Roseivirga sp. BDSF3-8: one gene and its partner. The protein of the gene in region 2 binds, or shares a complex with, the protein of the main gene of each other region. Links are inferred from orthologs where the notes say so. Each region holds a gene or a part of one and is shown on either strand. Other genes may lie near its edges.

Region 1 (5,614 bases), 1.9 Mb from region 2 along the record:
GGAACCACTTATCTATTTTGGAAAGCTTTTTAATTTTATTGAAAGGAATGCCTAGTTTAAAAGCATCATATATATGGAACAACCGGTTCCAGCTTGGATGCTCAAGGCTTTCCAGTATTTTGTCCTGATCTTTAAGCTCTTTCCCATCTGCACCGAGACCGTTTCGCTTAATCTCCAGTGATTGACAAGCCTTCTGTAATGCCTCCTGGAAGTTTCGTCCTATACCCATTACCTCTCCCACAGATTTCATCTGCAGGCCTAGCTTCCTGTCACTTCCTTTGAACTTATCGAAGTTCCAGCGAGGTATTTTTACAATTACATAGTCAAGTGCTGGCTCAAAATAAGCAGATGTAGTCTTGGTAATCTGGTTTTTAAGTTCGTCCAAGTTATACCCGATCGCCAGTTTGGCTGCAATCTTTGCAATAGGGTATCCTGTTGCTTTACTCGCCAGGGCTGATGAGCGTGACACCCGGGGGTTAATCTCAATAGCAATGATATCATCATTTTCAGGGTTTACTGAAAACTGAACATTACAGCCACCTGCAAATTGCCCGATACCATTCATCATTTTTATAGCCAGGTCACGCATACCCTGATACACGGTATCAGGTAGAGTCATAGCAGGGGCTACTGTGATTGAGTCACCCGTATGAACGCCCATCGGATCAAAGTTTTCGATAGAGCAAATAATGATCACATTCCCATTATTATCTCTGAGCAATTCCAGCTCATACTCCTTCCACCCAAGAATACTTTGTTCTACAAGCACTTCATGAATTGGTGAAGCATGCAGACCGCTGGTCAGAGCTTTATCGAAGTCTTCAGCCTTTTCTACAAATCCTCCACCATATCCCCCAAGCGTATAACTTGGCCTGATTACGAGAGGGAAACCAATTTCCTGTGCTATTTCTTTACCCTGCAAAAAGGATGTAGCTGTAGAACCCTGGCAAACACTTACCCCGAGCTCATGCATTTTGAGGCGGAATTTCTCCCTGTTTTCCGTGGTTTCGATAGCATCGATATCCACGCCTATGATCCTGACTCCAAACTTCTCCCAGATGCCTGCACGGTCACAATCTATCGCCAGATTAAGAGCGGTCTGTCCTCCCATGGTAGGCAGGACGGCATCAACTTTATGCTTTTTGAGTATGTCAATAATACTCTTCTTCTCAAGAGGCTGCAGATAAACGTGGTCAGCAGTCACCTTATCAGTCATGATGGTGGCTGGATTACTATTTATCAGAATCACTTCAATCCCTTCTTCACGAAGAGAACGAGCGGCTTGAGAGCCTGAATAGTCAAACTCACAGGCCTGACCTATGATAATGGGACCGCTACCGATAATCAGGATGGATTTGATACTGTTGTCTTTAGGCATTGCAGGTTTTGGATTGGAAATGGCTGCTATTGATAAATTGCACAAATTTAGACCTAAAGACAGGAATAACCAAAGTTTGCCAAAGAGAGGATAAATAAAACCTGGAAACCGAAGGATAAAAAACGCAGGCAAATGCTATTACTAAGCACTGACTATCAATCAATTGAGTATAAGCTTGCTACCTGAATTGAGTTGAATTTTATCCACAATAGGACAAACAATAAAGGTAAAATCAGACTTATATCAGTGTGCTGTCAAGACTTAAGTCCAAATTTTTGGTTTTAAGCAAATGAGACAGGCCAACCCAAGGGTTGGCCTGTCCTGTTTATAAGGGGTTATAATTTCTTATATGTGGAGCGCCCTGTTTTCTGTTGCAGCCAGGCAGGCTTCTTTTATTGACTCTGTAAACGTAGGGTGAGCATGAGACATTCTCGCAACATCTTCAGCAGAAGCCCTGAACTCCATAGCTACTACTGCCTCAGCAATCATATCCGCTGCACGGGGTCCTATGATATGAACACCAAGTATCTCATCAGTTTCCTTGTCTGCAAGAACTTTTACAAGTCCGTCCGTATCCATACTTGCCCTGGCACGACCAGAGGCCTTGAATGGAAAAGATCCTGACTTGTATTTTCTCCCGTCTTCCTTAAGCTCTTCTTCTGTATAGCCTACGCTAGCTACTTCTGGCCATGTATAAATTACTCCGGGTATTAGTTTGTAGTTGATGTGCGGCTTCTGACCAGCCATGGTTTCTGCAACAAAGATACCTTCCTCTTCTGCCTTATGCGCCAGCATTGCGCCGCGAACAACATCACCAATAGCATATATGTTGTCAACTTTGGTTTTCAGGTTATCATCCACCTCAATTTTACCGCGCTCATCAGTAGACAGTCCGGCAGCCTCAAGATTAAGCCCTTCCGTGTATGGCTTACGTCCTATGGATAGGAGGCAATAATTACCTTTAAATTCTTTCTTCTCTCCCTTATCATCCTCAGCAGTAACTACGACTTCATCGCCTTTACGCTCAACCCCTGTTACCTTGTGTTTCAAATTAAAGTCAAAACCGAGCTTCTTAAGCACCTTTTGGAGCTCTTTACTCATTGTTTTATCCATTCCGGGAGTTATTCGATCCATAAACTCCACAACGGTGACCTTACTGCCTAAGCGACCATATACAGAACCTAACTCCATACCAATATACCCGGCACCTATAATGATTAGATGCTTAGGAACCTCTACAAGCTCCAAGGCCTCAGTGCTAGTAATAATTCTTTCCTTGTCAGGCTTTGCAAAAGGCAAATCAGATGGCTTTGAGCCAGTAGCAATAATAAATTTATCCGACTCAATAGTCTTCTCCTCTTTTCCACCTTTGATGACCAGAGTATGCTTATCCTTAAACGATCCCAATCCGGTATGTACATCAATCTTATTCTTTTTCATAAGATACTGCACACCGTCCACTGTTTGCTTTACAACACCGCGCTTTCTCTCAATCATTTGCTTGATATCGACAGAAAGTTTCGAAAGGTTAATGCCATGTTCCTTGAAGTGGTTTTGGGCATTATGGAAATGCTCGGAAGAGTCTAATAATGCCTTTGAAGGAATACATCCTACGTTCAGACAAGTACCACCAAGAACAGGATATTTCTCGACAATGGCTGTTTTTAATCCCAGCTGGGCACAGCGTATGGCTGCGACATAGCCACCCGGACCGGATCCGATAACTACGACGTCGTATTTCATGGAAGAAGGATTTAAGTAAAAGACAGAATTTAATTAAATGCTTGAAGAAAGCGGAGAAGCGAAAAATAAAGGCGGGGAACCACCCCCGCCTTAACCTATGAAAAAGAAAAAACTAAACACCCAGAAGCAACCTTGCAGGGTCTTCGAGCAAGCTCTTAACCCTGACAAGGAAGCTAACGGATTCCTTTCCGTCAATGATTCTGTGGTCGTATGAAAGGGCCAAATACATAATAGGCCTTACGACTACTTCTCCGTTTTCTACCACAGGACGCTCAACTATATTATGCATCCCTAATATCGCAGACTGCGGGGCATTTATGATGGGTGTAGACAGCATGGAGCCGAATATTCCCCCGTTAGTGATGGTAAATGTACCTCCGCTCATCTCATCAATACTAAGGCGGTTATTCTTTGCCTTAGTCGCTAATCGCACAATTTCCTTTTCAATTTGATGGAAACCGAGCTTCTCAGCATTTCGGATGACGGGAACTACCAGCCCGCGATCGGTAGACACTGCAATAGAAACATCACAGTAATCATTGAACACAATCTCATCTTGATCGATCATGGCATTTACGGCCGGAAACTCATGCAGCGCCATGCAAACTGCTTTAGTAAAGAAGGACATAAAGCCCAACCCGACCTCGTATTTATCTTTAAAAGTATCTTTATACTTTTTTCTCAATTCCATGACAGGCTGCATGTTGACCTCATTGAAGGTCGTCAGCATCGCTGTCTCGTTTTTGACAGATACTAACCTTCTTGCGATCGTTTTCCGGAGATTTGACATTTTCTCACGTCGTTGAGATCGATCAGAAGCTGATTGCTCAGGGGCTGAACCCTCACTGGTATTAGTCTCTGTCTTGGCTGGTTTTGAATCAGATGCTTTCTTATCACTCTTTTGAGCGGACATTGCATCTTCTTTCGTGATTCTCCCGTCTACTCCGGAACCTTTCACCTCATCAGGTGAAATCCCTTTTTCTTTCAGGATTTTAGCGGCAGCAGGTGAAGCGTGACCTGTAGCATAAGTGGAATTATCACTCTTGCTCCCGCTGGCAGACTGATCTTTTTCAGACACTCCACCTGAGTCTTTCTTTGAGCTTTCTTCAGCTACCTCAATTTTACACACCGGAGAACCGATTTCAAGGGTTTTTCCCTCTTCAGCTAAAATGGAAAGAAACCCGCTCGCCTCGGCTGTAAGCTCAAATGTAGCCTTATCAGATTCAATTTCTGCAATTACTTCATCTAAGTCAACAAAATCTCCATCTTTTTTTAACCAAGAAGAGATAGTGACTTCTGTAATTGACTCACCCACAGCAGGTACGGACATTTCAATAACTTCACCAGTTTTACTGGCTCCGCCATCTTGTTTCCCGTTATCCTCAGGCTGTGTTTTATCATCCTGCCCGCTTTTTTTAGCTTCAGGCTTTTCTTCACCCTCGCTATCAGCAGCGTCACCGTTTTCATCAATCTGGCAAATGAGTGCTCCGACTTCTAGCGTCTCACCCTCTTTTGCTTTGATCTTCAGTACTCCGGAGGCTTCAGCATTTAATTCAAAAGTCGCCTTATCCGACTCGAGCTCACAAATGACTTCATCCATCTCAACATAGTCTCCGTCACTTTTGAGCCATTGAGCAATGGTAACTTCGTTAATAGATTCCCCTACTGCGGGAACCTTTACTGCTATGCTCATATTATTTCAGATCTAAAGGTCGAATAATTTTTTATGAAAAACAATAATATTTTATGTCGAATTTATGCAAAAGCCTTTTCAATTATCTCTAACTGCTCTTTTGCGTGCATTTTACCATAACCTGTAGCGGGTGATGCACTGGCTTTTCGACTGATAACATCCATTTTGACATCCCGATAAACCCTCAATACAAATGACCAGGAACCCATGTTTTCAGGCTCTTCCTGAACCCATACCACCTCAGCACCTTTGTATTTATTTAATAGAAGTTCATTTATCTGGTCTTTAGGAAATGGATGAACTTGCTCCACTCTAACAAGTGCAACATCCTTACGTTTCTGCTTTTGTTGCTTTTCCTGCAGATCGTAGTAGATTTTTCCACTACACAGTACTACGCGCTTTACAGACTTAGGTTCTGCATAGTGGTCATCCAATATTTCTCTGAAATGCCCACTAAGTAATTCAGACTTTTTAGAAACCACTTTAGGGTGCCTGAGCAACGATTTTGGAGACATTACCACCAGTGGTTTACGAAACGGCCACGCAAGCTGCCTCCTTAAAAGGTGGAAGAAATTTGAAGGCTCAGTTACGTTAGCCACTATAATATTGTATTCGGCTGCTAATTGCAAAAACCTTTCGGGACGGGCATTACTATGCTCGGGGCCCTGGCCTTCGTAGCCATGAGGAAGTAATAAAACAAGACCGTTCATTCGCTGCCATTTGGTTTCTGAGCAGGTTACAAACTGATCTATCATTACCTGTGCCCCGTTGGCAAAATCTCCGAACTGAGCCTCCCAGAT
Region 2 (5,742 bases):
GATTCTGTAATGCTCATCGTACCAGGGTCTGGTAGTGCGCCTGCCAAATTAAAGCCGTAATGCAGTAGGAGGGAGGCGCCTATGAGGGAACTGAAGAGCAGGAAAAGAATGAAAAATGACATTTTCCAACCGTAGTATTTGGCATTGATACGTAATACGGGAAATACTACGAGGTCACTAAATATAAACGCCATAACACCCGCAAAGCTTACTCCTTTGCTGAACAGAAGTGCGGCAAGGGGAATATTACCCATGGAGCCGATAAAGGTAAGAAAGGCAGCTACAGGTCCTACCACGGTGTGCTCGAGCAGGGTGAGAAAAGAATAGGACTCCACGTCTGTACCCGAATTGATAAAAAGGGTGCGGAAAAATGAATCGGGGACAAAGCCTTTGACTATACCGGCTATGGTAAAGCCGATGGTGACGTCTTTCCACACCATTTTCCACTCCATACCGTATTGCTTGCCTACCTTGGCCCAACTGGTGAAGGACTTTAGTTTCTGGCTTAGACTTTTATCATCCTCAGAGCTATGGTCTGAGTCACCCAGGTTTTCACGTGCTTTTTTTATCAGGTCTTTGGGGTTAATAAGGCGAATCAGAAGCCAAGAGGAAAGGATAAGGATAATTGCCCCTACATACTCGCCTACGACGAATTGCCAGCTTAAGAAGATGGAGATGATGATACCTAGCTCAATGACCAGATTGGTGGAGGCCAGTAAAAATGCAATGGATGAAATAAACCCTGCACCTTTTTTAAACAGTGCCTTGGTGGTAGCTAGTGCCGAGAAGCTGCAGGAACTGCTGATAAAGCCAAAGAAAGTACCCAGCGATATGCTTTTAAGGTTATCATCGCCCATAGTACGCTGCATACGCTCTTGGGTAACAAAGATTTGGATAAGACTGCTGACAGCATAGCCAAGGATAAAAGCCCATAGGGCCATCCAGAAAAATCCTGCAGAGGTCATGGCCGATTCGGCCCATCTTTCTAAAAAACTATTCACTGGTGATGTCGGATAGTTAGTGAAAAAATGATGTATGAAGTCAACTAGATAATAGCTGGCCGGGCATATTGTTTGCGGCAAAACATGGCAAAGAACCTTGAATCAAATGGGGGAAAGGTGGCGCTTGGAAGCAAAATATATATGAAGAAACAGGTAAAAGATGAACCAGAAATGGATGAAAAAGTATGTCAGCTAAAATTAAACCTGTGTCCTTTTTACTCTATCTAAGAAACGGAATATCAATTTTTTGTCTAATTCAGGTTTATTTTTTTCTAAAAAATATACATTTTAAATCAATTGTTTTTATTTTGACAGCTTATAAGCGGAAGCCGAAAAGCTTAACAGAGTAGGCACTATGAAAAACCAAAAACTGAGATGAAAAAGAAACTTAACCTGGAGTCTCTTGAAGTAAAAAGCTTTGTAACTAAAACTGAAGAAACTACTAAAACAGCCGTAGGTGGTTTCGATTATGGTACTGGTAACCAGATTTGCTCTGTTGAGCCTGAGTTCTGTAACTGGACTTATAACCGCTGGTGTGTTTCTAACGGTCAGTGTGATACATACGGAGCATTCTGCACCGCTCCTTACTAATTAGGAATATCGGAAATAATTTTGAAGCAGCCTGCTCACAAGCAGGCTGCTTTTTTTGCTTTTCAGGCACCCAGTAGTGCCGCATATGGGTCTTCCAACGCCTGGCAAATCCACCGTAAAAAGCGTGCACCTGCTGCTCCGTCGATAATGCGGTGGTCGTAACTCAGGCTCAGTGGCAGTACCTGTTTCGGCTCAAAGGTCTCTCCGTTATAAACGGGCTTTATTTCTGCACGGGCCACGCCCAGTATGGCTACCTGGGGGCTATATACGATGGGGGTGAAGTTAGTGCCGCCTATACCGCCCAGGTTAGATATGGTAAAGTTACCCCCGAGCATGTCATCAGGAGCCAGCTTGCCATCCCGGGCCTTTTCTGCCAGCCTGGTGATTTCTACAGATAGTTCAATCATATTCTTGCGGTCTGCATGCCGCACGACTGGCACTAAAAGCCCCTGTTCAGTATCCGCTGCGATGCCTATATGAACGTACTTCTTATAAACGACTTCTTCGTTTTCCATGTCCACGCTAGCGTTAAACTCAGGAAATTTTCTCAAGGCATTGGCTACTATTTTGGTAAGTATGGCCGTAACGGTCAGCTTACCGCCCGCCTCCTCGGCTTTTTCACTATGCTCCTGCCGGTAGGCCTCTATATCGGTAATATCTGCCTCGTCAAACTGGGTTACATGAGGTATGGTCTGCCATGCGCTGGTGGTATTCAGCGCGGTAGCCTTGCGTATGCCTGAAAGAGGTTTTCTTTCGGTGTCCCCCCATTTACTAAAGTCAGGGAGGGATGATGAGGTCGGAGTTTTGTCGCCACCGCCGCCTTTTTTGCCGGCGGCTTTTTCCACATCTTCTGAGGTAATGCGACCCTCGGGCCCGGTGCCTTCCACTGTAGTGAGGTCTACTCCCTGCTCCCGTGCCTGCCGGCGTACGCCCGGCGCTGCAGGGATGCCATCGTCTTCATTATCATCTTCTTTTACCTCATTATCTTTTTCCTCTCCATTACGGCTTTCGTTTTCATCCTGTCGGGGCCCGTCCCCATGGTATTTGTCCTTCTTCTTTTCTTCCGTGTCGTCTTTTTCAGCTTTGGTTTCTTTTTGCTTTTCGTCTTCTTCAGTCTTTTCGCTCTCTTCCTCACTTTCTTTTACCTCAGCCTCATCATCGTCAGTGTCAGTTTCGTCCTCTTCATCTTTGCTATCATCTTCCTTAGCCTCTTTACTTTCCTGCTCCTCCTCTTCAGCTTCTTTACCGGATTCGTCCTTTTTACTCTCCTCGTCATCTTCTTCTCCTTCCTCTTCTACCAGCAGGATGACGTCACCCACCTGCAGCTCGTCACCTTCGCTTATTTTAATCTCCGTGACCTTACCGCTGTGCGTCGAGGGCACTTCTACGGAGGCCTTGTCTGTTTCCACGACTATGATGGATTCCTCTTCCTGTATGGTATCGCCTTCTGATACCAGTATTTCTGCGACTGTGGCGGTATCTGCTCCTTCGGATATCTGAGGTACTTTTACTTCTGTAGGCATATTTGGTTTGGTTGTGAGGTAGTCAATTAGTTTAGCAGGATCAGGCTGTGCGGGGGTTAGGTTTGTCTGGAGCCATATCAAGGTTGTCCGCTGCCTTAACCAGTTCTTCCGGTTCCATGTCTCCGTTTCGGGTTAGTGCATATAGGGTGGCATATATGATATGGCGGTGGTCTACTTCGAAGAAGTCGCGCAGTGCGGCTACGGTATCGCTTCTGCCGAAGCCATCTGTACCAAGTACGGTGAGGTGGTTCGGAAACCACTGGGCCACGGAGGCAGGGAGGGCTTTTACATAGTCTGAGGCGGCTACAAACACGCCTTCTTCATCCTGCAGGCACTTCTGAATGTGGTTTGGCTCCATTTCTCTGGCCATCACCCGTCTGTTTTCCCGTTCTGCATCGATAGCATCATCATACAGGGCTTTGTAGCTGGTGATGCTCCACACATCTGTGGCTACGCCATATTCTTCTTCCAGCACGTGGGCGGCCTTTTGTACTTCCTGCATAATGGCCCCGCTGCCAAACAGGTGGGCCCGCCGCTTTTTATTTTCAGAGGAAGTGGCACGGTAGCGGTAGAGGCCTTTGAGTATGCCTTCTTCCACGCCTTCGGGCATCTCGGGCATAGGCCTATTGGCATTGGTGACGGTGAGGTAGTAAAAGGTGTCTTGCTTTTGGATATACATTTTTTTGATGCCTTCACGTACGATGACTGCCAATTCAAAAGCAAATGCCGGATCGTACGCATGTAGATTGGGGTAGGCCATGGCATAGAGGTGGCTGTTGCCATCCTGGTGCTGCAGTCCTTCACCGGATAGACTGGTACGTCCGGAAATACCTCCAATAAGGAAGCCTTTGGCACCTGCATCGGCGGCGGCCCAAATAAGGTCGCCGGTACGCTGGAAGCCAAACATGGAGTAGAAGAAATAGAAGGGGATGGTATTGATGCCATGGGTGAGGTAGGCAGTGCCGGCAGCGATGAAGCTGCTCATACAGCCGGATTCGGTAATGCCTTCTTCGAGTATTGCGCCTTCTTCGGATTCTTTATAATAGAGCAGGCTGTCTTTGTCCACTGGCTCATACTGTTGACCATGGGGAGCGTAGATGCCTACTTTTCTGAAAAGGGACTCCATACCAAAGGTGCGGGACTCATCAGGAATGATAGGAACGATGAGATCAGCAAAGTCCTCTTGCTTTAGCAGCTTAGTCACTATTTGTACCATGGCCCCGGTAGTGTTGGCCTCTGAGTCTCCGGAGCCTTGCAGTAAGTCTTCGAACACTGAATTGTCGGGTTCCGGAAGCTTTTCGCTATTATCTTTCCGTACAGGAAATGCGCCGCCTGCTTCCTCCCGCTTTTTCATCAGGTATTGATGCTCGGCACTGTCCTTTTCAGGTCTTACAAAAGGCAGGTCGTCAAGGTCTTCGTCGGCAAGGGGCACCTGAAAGCGGTCGCGGAATTGCTTGAGGGCATCGTCTTTCAGTTTTTTGGTTTTGTGGGTGACATTGCTTGCCTCGCCGGATTCGCCCTGGCCGTAGCCCTTCACGGTCTGGGCTAGTATTACTGTAGGTCCTTCTGTATACTTCATGGCCTGCTTATAGGCCTGGTAGACTTTTATTGGATCGTGACCTCCGCGGCGCATGGCTTTAATGTCTTCGTCGGTAAGGTTTTCTGCAAGCTTTTGCAGTTCCGGATCCTGCCCAAAGAGGTGCTCGCGTATGTAGGTTCCATCCTCGTAGGCATATTTCTGTAACTGACCGTCGGGCACTTCTGTGAGGTGCTTTATTAGCTTTCCGGATGTGTCTTTTTGAAATAGCTTGTCCCACTCACTGGCCCAGAGTACTTTGACTACATTCCAGCCTGCTCCGCGAAATAGGCCTTCCAGTTCCTGCACCACTTTAGTGTTGCCGCGTACGGGTCCGTCGAGGCGCTGCAGGTTGCAGTTTACAACAAAGATGAGGTTGCCCAGCTTTTCACGTCCGGCCAGGGCGATGGCGCCTGTGGCTTCCGGCTCGTCCATTTCGCCATCACCGAGGAAGGCCCATATCTTCTTAGCATCGTGGTCCTTTAAGCCTCTTTTGCACAGGTATTTGTTGAAGCGCGCCTGGTAAATAGCCATGATAGGCCCGAGTCCCATAGATACGGTGGGGTAGGTCCAGAATTCCGGCATAAGCCGCGGGTGCGGGTAGGAGGTGAGTCCGCCTTCGGGCAGTAGTTCCCGGCGGAAGTTTTCCAGCATCTGGTCGTCAAAGCGGCCTTCCACATAAGCCCGTGCATAGACGCCGGGGGAGGCATGGCCCTGAAAATAGACCATATCGCTAAGCCCCGCTTCATCTACCCGGAAGAAGTGATTAAACCCTACCTCGAACAGGTTGGCGGCCGAGGCATAGGTGGAAATATGTCCGCCGATGCCTTTTTCTTTTTGATTGGCTTTCATTACCATGGCCATGGCATTCCAGCGGATCATGCCTGTGATCTTTTCCTCCAGATCAAGGTCGCCAGGGTACTCATCTTCCTGGTCAGGAGCAATGGTATTGATATAGGGCGTCTGAAGGGCCGGAGGGGCTATGCCCCGGGTACGGGCGTGTTGCAGAAGCAGATCGAGCAGTTCGGAGGCACGTTCTTCAGACTCATGA

What was found. The genes of interacting proteins can lie anywhere in the genome.
Region 1: the proteins of AB9P05_RS17690 (region 2) and lpdA are in contact, whole or in part, in a crystal structure (PDB 1EBD), measured with the Geobacillus stearothermophilus proteins. The link is inferred for Roseivirga sp. BDSF3-8 from one-to-one orthologs. Residues at the interface, in WP_033016211.1 of Geobacillus stearothermophilus: Ile130, Ala131, Met132, Pro133, Arg136, Arg140, Glu141, Asn155, Arg157; in WP_049624544.1 of Geobacillus stearothermophilus: Pro340, Ser341, Asp344, Tyr345, Arg403, Asp406, Val408, Glu431, Ala432, Gly433, Asp438.

Annotation. Positions count from the first base shown.
Region 1 is NZ_JBGNFV010000001.1:2,410,323-2,415,936, reverse strand. What follows is about bases 923-3,783. They hold lpdA (dihydrolipoyl dehydrogenase), read right to left. Parts: upstream 3,122-3,783; coding sequence 1,724-3,121; downstream 923-1,723. Other genes in these bases: odhB (2-oxoglutarate dehydrogenase complex dihydrolipoyllysine-residue succinyltransferase), read right to left, coding at 3,234-3,783; carB (carbamoyl-phosphate synthase large subunit), read right to left, coding at 923-1,378. Outside these bases: more of carB, read right to left, coding at 1-922; more of odhB, read right to left, coding at 3,784-4,814; AB9P05_RS10010 (2-oxoglutarate dehydrogenase E1 component), read right to left, coding at 4,877-5,614. UniProt on the Escherichia coli protein: Lipoamide dehydrogenase is a component of the glycine cleavage system as well as of the alpha-ketoacid dehydrogenase complexes.
Region 2 is NZ_JBGNFV010000001.1:4,293,968-4,299,709, forward strand. Bases 886-3,874 are described here. They hold AB9P05_RS17690 (2-oxo acid dehydrogenase subunit E2), read right to left. Parts: upstream 3,116-3,874; coding sequence 1,655-3,115; downstream 886-1,654. Other genes in these bases: AB9P05_RS17675 (permease), read right to left, coding at 886-1,001; AB9P05_RS17680 (hypothetical protein), read left to right, coding at 1,086-1,229; AB9P05_RS17685 (pinensin family lanthipeptide), read left to right, coding at 1,377-1,592; aceE (pyruvate dehydrogenase (acetyl-transferring), homodimeric type), read right to left, coding at 3,156-3,874. Outside these bases: more of AB9P05_RS17675, read right to left, coding at 1-885; more of aceE, read right to left, coding at 3,875-5,742.